Linked DNA regions of Geotalea uraniireducens. The protein of the gene in region 2 interacts with the protein of the main gene of each other region in a pairwise test. Links are inferred from orthologs where the notes say so. Each region holds a gene or a part of one and is shown on either strand. Other genes may lie near its edges.

Region 1 (2,674 bases), 2.3 Mb from region 2 along the record:
TGCTTCTTTCAGTTCTAGCCCGCCATGGTCACTACCGACGACAATCACAATTCCTCCTAAATCTTCCTGAACAGCAGCGAAGCATTGGTGCCGCCAAAGCCGAACGTATTGCTGATCGCACAGGTAATCTTAGCGTCACGGGCGGTATTCGGCACATAGTCGAGATCGCATTCCGGATCGGCTTCCTGATAATTGATGGTCGGCGGTACAACGCCCTTGTCCATGGCCATCATAGTGAAGACCGCTTCGACCCCCCCGGCGGCGCCAAGCAGGTGCCCGGTCATCGATTTGGTTGACGAAACCATCAGCTTCTTCGCGTGGTCGCCAAAAACCCGTTTGATGGCCTGGGTTTCGAAGAAGTCGTTGAAGGGTGTGGAAGTACCATGGGCGTTAATGTAGTCGATCTCCTCGGGACGAACCCCGGCATTGGCCAGAGCCATCTTCATGCAGCGGGCAGCGCCCTCTCCTTCCGGCGCCGGGGCAGTAAGATGATAGGCATCGCCCGTCAGCCCGTAACCGATCACTTCGGCATAGATTTTTGCCCCGCGCTTTTTCGCGGCCTCATACTCTTCGAGGACCACAATACCGGCGCCTTCCGCCAGGACGAAACCGTCGCGGCTCTTTTCGAAGGGACGTGACGCTTCGGTGGGGCTATCGTTCCTGGTCGACAATGCCTTCATCACCGAAAAACCGCCAATCCCGAGCGGGGTCACCGTCGATTCGGTCCCGCCGGCGATCATCGCATCGGCATCACCGCGCTTGATGATGTGGTAAGCGTCACCGATGGAATGAGTCCCGGTCGCACAGGCCGAAACGGACGACAGGTTGGGGCCTTTAGCACCGTATTTGATGGAAATGTGCCCGGGAGCCAAGTTGATGATGAGCATCGGGATGAAGAAAGGAGAAATTTTCTTGTATCCCCCCTCCAATAATGCCGAATGGTATTTCTCGATAGTCGGGAGTCCGCCGAGACCGGCACCGACGAGAACGCCGACGCGCTCGGCATTCTCTTCCGTAATCTGCAATCCCGAGTCTTCCATCGCATAGTGTGCCGCGCCCATGGCATACTGGATGAAGAGGTCCATTTTTTTGACCTCTTTTTTGTCGATGTACTCTTCGGCATTGAAGTCCTTGACTTCTCCGGCAATCCTGACGGGAAGATCGGAGGCGTCAAAGCGGGTGATCAGATTAATGCCGGATTTGCCAGCGGCAAGGGCCTCCCAGTTCTTCTGGTTGCCGGTCCCCAGCGGAGAAACGGCACCCACTCCCGTAACCACAACTCTTCTCATGTATATGCTCCTGCAATTGTCAAATCGGTAAGCCAGGTGATGTGCCGCAAATCGCGGAAAGGGGAAGGTTGCCCTTCCCCTTGGTGATCAGTGACTAGGTGTGCTCGGTGATATAATCCACGGCGTCCTGAACGGTCTGGATTTTTTCGGCGTCTTCATCGGAAATCTCGATATCGAATTCTTCCTCGAGAGCCATCACCAGTTCAACCGTATCGAGAGAATCTGCGCCAAGATCATCCATAAAAGAAGCATCATTCGTTACCTGAGCTTCATCGACGCCCAACTGCTCGGCAACGATTTCTTTAACTCGTTTTTCTATTGTGGACATGCTGTTCACCTCCGTTTGTTTTTAACCCTGTTAAGGTTTTCAGGTAATTTTTCTAGCTACATATCATGAATTGCCCAAATTGCAAAAGATAATTTTCAGATGTACATGCCACCGTTGACCGACAGAACGTGCCCCGTGATGTACCCACCCATCTCGGATGCCAGGAAAAAGACTGCATTGGCAATGTCTTCCGGCGTGCCAAGCCGCTCAAGGGGGATCTGTTGCAACAGGTTTTCCCGGACTTTGTCCGAAAGGACTGAGGTCATGTCGGTTTCAATGAATCCCGGGGTCACTGCATTGACGGTAATTCCACGTTTTGCCAGCTCGCGCGCTGCCGACTTCGTCAGCCCAATCATCCCCGCTTTGCTGGCGGAATAGTTAATCTGGCCGGCATTTCCCATCTCGCCGACGACCGAGCTGATGTTGATGATGCGGCCGCTGCGGGCTTTTGTCATCAGTTTTGCCGCTTCCCGGGTACAGTGGAAAGCGCCTTTGAGATTGACATCCAATACGGCATCCCAGTCGGCATCCTTCATCCTCAACAAGAGACCGTCGCGGGTAATCCCGGCATTATTCACCAGAATGTCGATGTGGCCGAAGCGTTCTATGACTGTGGAGAAGAACTGATCCACAGCGGACGATTCGGCGACATTGAGGGCGAAAGCCTGAGCGGAGCCACCTGTAGCGGCAATTTCATCGACCGTGCTCTGGGCTCCTTCAGTGGTTGTTGCCGTAACTACAACAGCGGCCCCTTCCGCGGCCAGCTTGAGGGCGATCGCCTTGCCGATTCCGCGGGATGCCCCGGTAACGACCGCAACTTTACCTGCAAGTGTCATGCGACCTCCCGAATAAGCTCCTTGAGCCCGGCTGAATCTTCGACGTTTCTGGCGGTGGTTTCCTTATTGATCCGTTTTACCAGCCCTGACAATACCTTGCCGGGACCGATTTCGATAAATTCCCCCACCCCGAGGTTGACCATCTCGCGCACCGACGCATCCCAGAGGACCGGAGCACTGACTTGTCGGACAAGCAGCTCTTTGACCCGTTCACACTGAGT
Region 2 (8,166 bases):
CCGTAGACCGAGATCATGCAGAGCTCGCCTTCCGGCGCACGATGGAGCGACTCGTCGCGGCTGAGGGGACGGACCGATACCGTCAGCCCCATCTCCTCCCCCAGCGCCTTGAACCCCTCCAGCAGCTTCGCTTTAGTGAACGGCTTGTCATGGCCGACGATCAGGATCATCGAAAACTCGCCGCCCAGCATCGTCGAACTGGAGTCCTCGATATTGCACCCGAGCCGATAGAGGGCTCCAGTGGCCCCCGCGACTATTCCCGGGCGGTCTTTGCCGACCACGGTGACGGCAAAGTGCGCAAGGTTCTCAAGCCTGGTCATCATGGTTCCTCCTGCGTGGACCGAGGTCCGGGAGCGGTGGCCTGCCCCGTAGCGGACAGGCCTTCAATCTATAGCAGATGTCGGCCCGAATGACAAGGCGGCTCATTCCGCCTTCCGCGCCCCTTTTTCCAGCTCATAGGGCCAGGTGAGAATTCCGCCGTCCATGAACTTGACGTCGGCATACCCGGCAGCTTCAAGAATTTTCTGCGCTTCGTAGCCCCGCAGGCTGACCTTGCAGAAGGCAACGATTTCTTTATCCCGCGGCAGCGTCTCCAGCTTTTCGCGCAGGGCGCCGAGGGGGATCAGTTTGGCACCGGCAATCCGCACCTCCTCGTGCTCGCCGGGGGAACGGACATCCAGCAGGATGAAGTCATCCTCTTCGGTCAGCTTTTTCTTCACCGCTGCCGGGGTAATGCCGCGGGCATGGCCGCTGAGCTTGTTGCGCAGGATATCGGCCGCGACGATCAGGTTGTCCATTGCCGCCGCATACGGGGGGGCATAGGCCAGATCGAGCTGTGCCAACTGCTCGGCGGTAGCGCCGAAGGTGATGGCGGCGACGGCGGCATCGATCCGCTTGTCCACGGCACCGAGGCCCACCGCCTGGAGACCGAGCACCCGGCCGGTCGCTTTGTCGGCCACCAGCTTGAGGGCGATCGGCTTGGCGCCAGGGAAGAAGTGGGCCCGGTCCGGTGCCGGGGCCAGCACGGTTTCTACCTGGTAGCCAAGGTTGCGGGCCTCGGCTTCGGTAAGGCCCGTTTTGCCGGCATTCATCTCAAAGACCTTGACGATGGCGGTACCGAGCACTCCCGGAAAGGTGGAAGAACCGCCGGCGGCATTGATGCCGGCCACCCGGCCCTGCTTATTGGCGGTACTGCCGAGGGGGACGAAAATCTTCCGGCCGGTGACCAGGTGAGTCGTCTCGCAACAATCGCCACAGGCGTAAATGTCAGGATCAGAGGTTTGCAGCCGTTCGTTGACGGCAATGGCGCCAGTCTCGCCGATCGTCAGCCCGGCTTCGCGGGCCAGGGTAACGTTGGGCCGCACTCCCGGCGCCAGGATGACCAGGTCGGCCGGTACCTCCCCCTTGGTAGTGATCGCCTTCTCCACCCGGGTCGTCCCATCGAAGCCGGCGACGGTACAGCCGGTCAGCACTGTCACCCCCTTTTCCTGGAGATGTTTTTCTACCAGCCGGGCCATTTCGGGGTCGAGAATTCCGGGTAGGAGCTGCTCGCGCATCTCTACCACCGTTACCGCCATGCCCCGCTCCCGCAACGCCTCGGCTGTTTCCAGGCCGATCAGGCCGCCGCCGACGATGCAGACGCTCTTGTCGGGAGAAGCTTTTTCCTTGATAAGTTGGGCATCTTCGAGCGTCTTGACCGTCAGGATATTGGGACAGCCCATGTTTTCCAGCGGCGGAATCGACGGAGAACTTCCCGTTGCCAGCACAAGCCGGTCATAGTGCCGAACCACGGTATGGCCGGTACTTCGCTCGTAAAGGGTTACGGTCTTCGCCTGCCGGTCGATGGCTACCGCTTCCGTACCGGTAACTACCTCGACCCCCTTAACTTTGCGAAAGAAGGCGGCATCCCGCACCACGCCCACCGGCGTGCTCATCAGCTCCTTCACGTCGGCGACGGTGTCCGAAACGTAATAGGGAATGCCGCAAGCCCCGTAGGAAATGAATTCCCCCCGGTCCACCACCGTTATCTCTGCCCGAGGGTCGATGCGCCGCGCCTTGGCGGCCGCCTTGGCCCCGGCGGCATTAGCGCCGATTACAATGATCCTGTTCCCCATCGCCTTCTCCTCCGTCGTGACGCAATTATATTCAAAATTTCATATACTATAATACCATTCTTCCCGGAAAACAACCCATTATGGGCATTCCGGCCGGCACTCGGAACGCGGGTCCGGCCACTGAACGCCCCCCCGGCAAACGGCCACCCCAGCGTTGCCGAATTCCTGGGCTGCGGCAATCAGCGCCCCGCAGCCGCGCTGCGGGCTGTTCTTCTCAGCATTTTTCCCAGCCGAAGCGATCGCGCGCCGTTTCCACGAGGTAGTCGAACACCTCGTCACGCCGCTCGACGAAGCGCGGCATCTCCTGCAGCATAATGTCTTCGAGCTCATTGAGCACCCGGCCATCGAGCGTGCCAAGTTCGTCCATCACCGCCTCAAGCAGCGGGATCACTTCGTAGATATCATCGCGGTTGAACGGCGCCGGGTCCGGCTTGCCGACGAATTTCGGTTCGTCACGATGTGCCACATCCTTGTGATACTTGTTGAAAAGATCCGATGGCTTTAGTTTGATCCCCATGGGCATCCCCTCTCATACTGGCAGTTTGGCGCTTTCCTGCCCGCCACGCTTTTTTCGGCTGGTGACAGGCCGCCGGCCGGCCCCGGCCGGGAAAATGTCCGCGCCGGATGCGGCGAAGGGCCGTAGCCCATCAGGTGACGCAGAGATAATCGCGTCCTTCGGCGAGGCCGACCCGGGCCGCCCACTGCCGCAGCGCGGCCCGGGCGCCGCGAGTCCCTACCGTGACGAGGATTTTCCGCCCGTCCCGTCGGACCTGCTCCGGCGAGACCACCGGCGCGCCGTGCAGTTCCCTGCCAATCTTGCGCGGGTCGACATCAAGCCAGCGCTCAACTGCGACCCCTTCGGCAGCCAGGACCTGGCGCCAAGCCCGGCCTTCCGCCCCCGCCCCCGCCAGCGTCACCGCATTCACTCCGGCGAGAAAGCCGTGGCGCAGGTGATGTGCTTTGCACGCCCGGAAAGCTTGCGCACTGCACTGCTTGGCCGTCCGCGTATAGCGCCGCGGATGCTCGCGCCAGAAAAACAGTACCTCCGGCAGCCGGGCAAACCGAACCCCGGCAGCCGCCAGCCGCAACCAGAGATCGTAGTCTTCGGGCCAGCCCCGCTCCCGGTACCCCCCGGCTGCCACCAGCACCTGTTGCCGCACCATCACGCTCGGATGGACGAACGGCGATTCGACATAGAGGTCACGCATGATCGCTTCATGGGTCAGCAGGCCATTTTGCCACGATTCGTAGTGCTGCATGCCCAGACCGACTTCCCGGCGGGGAAAGTGCCGAAAGTTGCAGGCCAGCAGTCCCAGCTCCGGGTGGCCCTCCAGGCAGGCCAGTTGCCGGGCAAAGCGCCAGGGATGGGAGACGTCGTCGCCATCCATTCGCGCCACCAGCCCGCCGCGGCAGAGTGCCAAGCCGTGATTGAGCGCGGCTACCAATCCCTCTCCCCGATTGCGGGTCACCCGAATCCGCGGGTCTAGCCCGGCCGCCGCGCGTAGCAAGCCCTCGGTGCCGTCATGCGAACCGTCATCGACCGCGACCAGCTCCCAATCCGTCTCGGTTTGCCGAAAAAGCGAAGTGAGAGCCAACGGGAGATGCTTTGCCTCGTTGCGGAGAGGCATCAGCACCGAGATTTTCGGTTGCTTCACGGCGTCTCCGGGCGGAGGGCCTGCAGCAATTCGGCCGGCAGCCGCTTGGGCTTCATCCCCGGGCCAACACAGACCAGCGTCACCAGCGCGCTGACGAGCAGCTTGCCGTCAAGGGCCCGCACCACCTGCTGCCCTAACGTAAAGGACGTCTTGCCAACCTCAACCACCTCGCATTCGACCCGCAGCAGATCGTCAAGAACCGCCGGCGCACGAAAGTCGACTTCGATCCGGATTACCGGAAAGATGTTGTCCCGCTCTGCCAGCCCTTTGACCGACAGTCCCCGCTCTCGCAGGAACTCGCACCGGCCCCGTTCGAGAAAACCGAGGTAGCGGGCATGATAGACCACCCCTCCGGCGTCGGTATCTTCGTAATAGACGCGAAACTCCATGAACTATCTCCTCTGCTTAAAAAAAAGAGGCGCGAGGCCTCTTTTTCGCCACCAGCTGGCGCGGTTACCTGAAGGTGAGCGTGACCGGCAAGATCTTGCCGCTGCTGCGGTCACGCAACTGCATCTTCAACGCCGCCGCTGTTCCAGCCTCGGCAGGGAAGAACAGGAAACCGCTGGCCAGGCTGCCGGGCGGTATCTCCTTTCCTTCCAGCCCCTTGTCGCGGATATCATCGATGATGCTCCGTTCCCGTTCATCGGAGGTCCCTTCCTTCACCCCGCCGATGACCGCGCCGCCTGCGGCACCGACTGCCGCCCCCTTACCGAGAGCTTCGCCGACGCTGCTGCCGGAAACGATGCCGATCGCCGTGCCGAGGATTGCCCCCCCTGCGGCGCCGAGCAACGCTCCCTTGCCGGCCCCCTTGCCGAAGAACGAAGCGAGCTGGGTCGATTTTTCGAGCCGGTCGATGGCGACACTGTTCGGAATGACCGGAAAATAGCGGTTGGCATCGGTAACAAGAAAGGTCTGTGCGGCAACAATCTCCAGGTCACTGTTGCCGCGATTATTCATCACCACCTGTACGGGCAGCACCCCCGCGCCGACAACGTCGAAACCGAAGGCATCCTTGGCGGCACCGGGTTCGGCGAACGCTTCGCCCGCGACGCTGACTCCGTCGATGACTTGGCGATTCGCATAGTCTTCCACCGGCCGGAATCCGACATATTGACTTTTATATGCCGTGCAGGCGGAACAGAACAACAGTGTCACGAGCAATACAGCTAATTGCTTTCTTGACATGGCAATCTCCCGGGAATCGGATCAATATGCATGCTCAAGCATAACATGCCCGTTTTGCCGTGCAACGGGTCTAGCGGATACAAATGCCCAAATTTTAGGCACAAACTTAAGGCGCGTATTTGCCGTCTACGGCGCATTTTCCTCTTCCGGCATACCGGAGCCTGATTTTTATCCGGACCGGCTGAAATGACAAATTTGGCCCATTTCGCTACAATTCACACATTATTGGTTTTTTCCAATAACAACAAGGCTTCGCTGTGCCGTTGATTGCGGTAATGTGAACTCAATCAGCTCGACCACCTTCAATCCCAACCCGGTCAACTCGCCTTGCGCCGCTTCGACTTCCGTCCGCCCCGCCTGCCCTTTCATTGCCAGGATTTTGCCATCGGCAGCGCAAAGCGGCAACGCCATCCGGACAAATGTCGGGATATCGGCAAAGGCGCGGGAAACCACCCAATCGAAACGGCCGGCAAAACGTTCGGCCAGAACCTCGCCCCGGGCGTGCAGGGCGGTAAAGCCCGACAAACCGAGCAGCCGCCCGACATGACGCTGGAAGATGATTTTTTTTTCAACCGCGTCGACCGACAGCGCCTCAATGTTCGCATCAATCACCTTCAGCGGAATAACCGGGAAACCACCACCGGAGCCGAGATCAAGGACGCTGCCCGCGCCAGCGACAATCGGGCAGATGCTCAGCGAATCGACGAAGTGCTTGAGGACGATCTCCACATCACCGGTAATGGCGGTCAGGTTGATCTTCCGGTTCCATTTCTTCAGCTCGGCCGCGTAACACGCAAACGCATCGAGCTGTGGCGGTGACAGTGTCACCCCAAATGCTGCCGCGCCTTGAAGCAGCAATGAACGCGCCGACTGGTTCATGCATTGCCCCGTGCCTTGATTGCCAGCGCGAGAATACCGACTGCCGCCGGGGTTACCCCCTGAATGCGCGACGCCTGGCCAAGGGTATCGGGCCTGAACTTGAGCAGCTTCTCCCGAACTTCAATGGAGAGGCCCGGAATGGCTTGGTAATCCACGTCTGTCGGTATCCTGGTTGCCTCCAGCTTTTTCGACCGTTCCACTTGCTCCAATTGCCGCTCGATGTAGCCTTGGTACTTGACCTGGATCTCTACCTGCTCCCGGACGGCCGGCGGCAACGCCGCCGCGAGCGGGTCGATCCGCTCCAGCTCGGCATAGGTGATATCCGGTCGGCGGAGCAGCTGCTCAAAGCTCGGGGCATTCTGCAGGCCGGTCAGGGCAAAGTCGGCGAGAAACGTCGAATCTGCAGTCGACGGTGCAAGCCGGGTCTGCTGCAGCCGCGTTATCTCCTCGGCGATCTGCGCCCGTTTTTCCCGAAATCTCCCATAGTCGGCGTCATCGACCAGCCCGACGGCATGCCCAAACTCGCGCAGACGCAGATCAGCATTATCCTCCCGTAGCAACAGCCGGTATTCGGCGCGCGAGGTGAACATCCGGTAGGGCTCCCGCGTGCCAAGGGTGACCAGGTCGTCGATCAGCACGCCGATATAGGCCTCGCTCCTGCCGAGGACCAGCGGCTCCTGCCCCCTGACCCGCAACGCGGCGTTAATCCCAGCCATAAGACCCTGTGCCGCCGCTTCTTCATAACCGGAGGTGCCGTTGATCTGCCCGGCATGGTAGAGATTGGCGACGAGCTTGGTCTCCAGCGAAGTATGGAGCTGAATGGGGTCAACATAATCGTATTCGATGGCATAGGCCGGGCGCATGATTTCCACCCGCTCAAGCCCTTCGATTGATCGGTAGAGCGCATACTGGACATCAATCGGCAGCGAGGTGGAAAGGCCCGACGGATAGTATTCGACTGTATCGCGCCCTTCCGGCTCGAGAAACGTCTGGTGCCGATCCTTATCCGGAAAGCGCATCACCTTGTCCTCGATCGAGGGACAATAGCGGGGGCCCACCCCTTCGATCACTCCCGAATAGAGCGGCGAACGGTCAAGTCCTCCGCGAATGATGTCATGGGTGCGGATGTTGGTGTAGGCGATATAACAGGGCAGCTGCGACTGATTGATCTGCCCGGTGGCAAACGAAAACGGTTGCGGCGGATCATCGCCATACTGCGGCTCCAACCGGGAAAAGTCGATCGTCCGGCCATCGAGCCGTGCCGGCGTTCCCGTCTTGAGCCGGCCGACCGTAAAACCGAACTCGCGCAACTGGTCGGAAAGACCGATCGAGGGAAGGTCCCCCGCCCGGCCGCCGGCGTAATGGGTCAGCCCGACATGAATCAATCCCCGCATAAAGGTGCCAGTGGTAAGGATCACTGTTGTGCCGCGAAACCGGATGCCTACCTTGGTATCAACCCCGCCGACTGTGCTGCGGTCGAACACGAGGCCCGTCACCTCTCCCTGCTTCAGATCAAGCCGATCCTGGTTCTCCAGGATCTTCTTCATCCGAAGCCGGTACTGCTGCTTGTCGGCCTGCGCCCGCGAGGCGCGTACCGCCGGCCCCTTGCGAGTATTTAAAATGCGGAACTGGATACCGGTGGCATCGATATTCTTCCCCATCTCGCCACCCAGCGCATCGATCTCCTTGACGAGATGGCCTTTAGCCAGACCGCCGATTGCCGGATTGCAGGACATCAAAGCGATGGCATCGAGATTGATCGTCAACAGCAGGGTTTCGCAGCCCATCCGCGCCGCGGCCAGGGCCGCCTCGCAGCCAGCATGCCCGGCACCGACAACTATTACGTCATATCGTTTTTCGTAATCTACATAAGCCATATTCTACGTCCTGCTCGTTTCACATTTTTCATCCAGGGATACTGTATCCCAACAAATTATTCTACAACTCTGCCATGTTACAAGAAACGTTCCACGTGAAACATCTCATCAGACCGGCCCGACGCGCAATACCGAGCTCTGCCTCACTTGCCGATACAGAAACGCTGAAAAATAATATCGAGCACGTCGTCAGGAGTAGTCTCACCGGTAACCTCACCAAGAGCACCGAGAACGTCACGCAAATCAACCGACAGCAATTCGGGTGCAAAACCAGCATCGAGATTGTCGAGGAACTGCTTGAGGTGACGCTCGGCTCGCAGCAACGCATCGCGGTGACGGACCTGCGAAACGACAACATACTCGCGGCTATCGACAGCCTTGCCAAGCATGAATTGGCTGAAGATCGCTTCGCGCAGCGCGTCAATCCCCTCCCCCGTCAGAGTGGAGATGGAAACT

Evidence for each region.
Region 1: the proteins of QMN23_RS00050 (region 2) and acpP interact in binary tests that used the Escherichia coli proteins (3 or more experiments, as listed by UniProt). The link is inferred for Geotalea uraniireducens from one-to-one orthologs.

What each region holds. Positions count from the first base shown.
Region 1 is NZ_AP027151.1:2,304,053-2,306,726, reverse strand. It holds acpP (acyl carrier protein), read right to left. Parts: upstream 1,618-2,674; coding sequence 1,384-1,617; downstream 1-1,383. Other genes in the region: fabD (ACP S-malonyltransferase), read right to left, coding at 2,450-2,674; fabG (3-oxoacyl-[acyl-carrier-protein] reductase), read right to left, coding at 1,713-2,453; fabF (beta-ketoacyl-ACP synthase II), read right to left, coding at 57-1,289; rpiB (ribose 5-phosphate isomerase B), read right to left, coding at 1-48. UniProt on the Escherichia coli protein: Carrier of the growing fatty acid chain in fatty acid biosynthesis.
Region 2 is NZ_AP027151.1:5,244-13,409, reverse strand. Bases 2,463-5,398 are described here. They hold QMN23_RS00050 (YbgC/FadM family acyl-CoA thioesterase), read right to left. Parts: upstream 4,159-5,398; coding sequence 3,766-4,158; downstream 2,463-3,765. Other genes in these bases: rsmG (16S rRNA (guanine(527)-N(7))-methyltransferase RsmG), read right to left, coding at 5,177-5,398; QMN23_RS00045 (glycine zipper family protein), read right to left, coding at 4,223-4,861; QMN23_RS00055 (glycosyltransferase family 2 protein), read right to left, coding at 2,762-3,769; QMN23_RS00060 (hypothetical protein), read right to left, coding at 2,463-2,631. Also shown: QMN23_RS00070 (glycine cleavage system protein R), read right to left, coding at 1-323; QMN23_RS00065 (FAD-dependent oxidoreductase), read right to left, coding at 423-2,114; more of QMN23_RS00060, read right to left, coding at 2,329-2,462; more of rsmG, read right to left, coding at 5,399-5,833; tRNA uridine-5-carboxymethylaminomethyl(34) synthesis enzyme MnmG, read right to left, coding at 5,830-7,710; tRNA uridine-5-carboxymethylaminomethyl(34) synthesis GTPase MnmE, read right to left, coding at 7,854-8,166.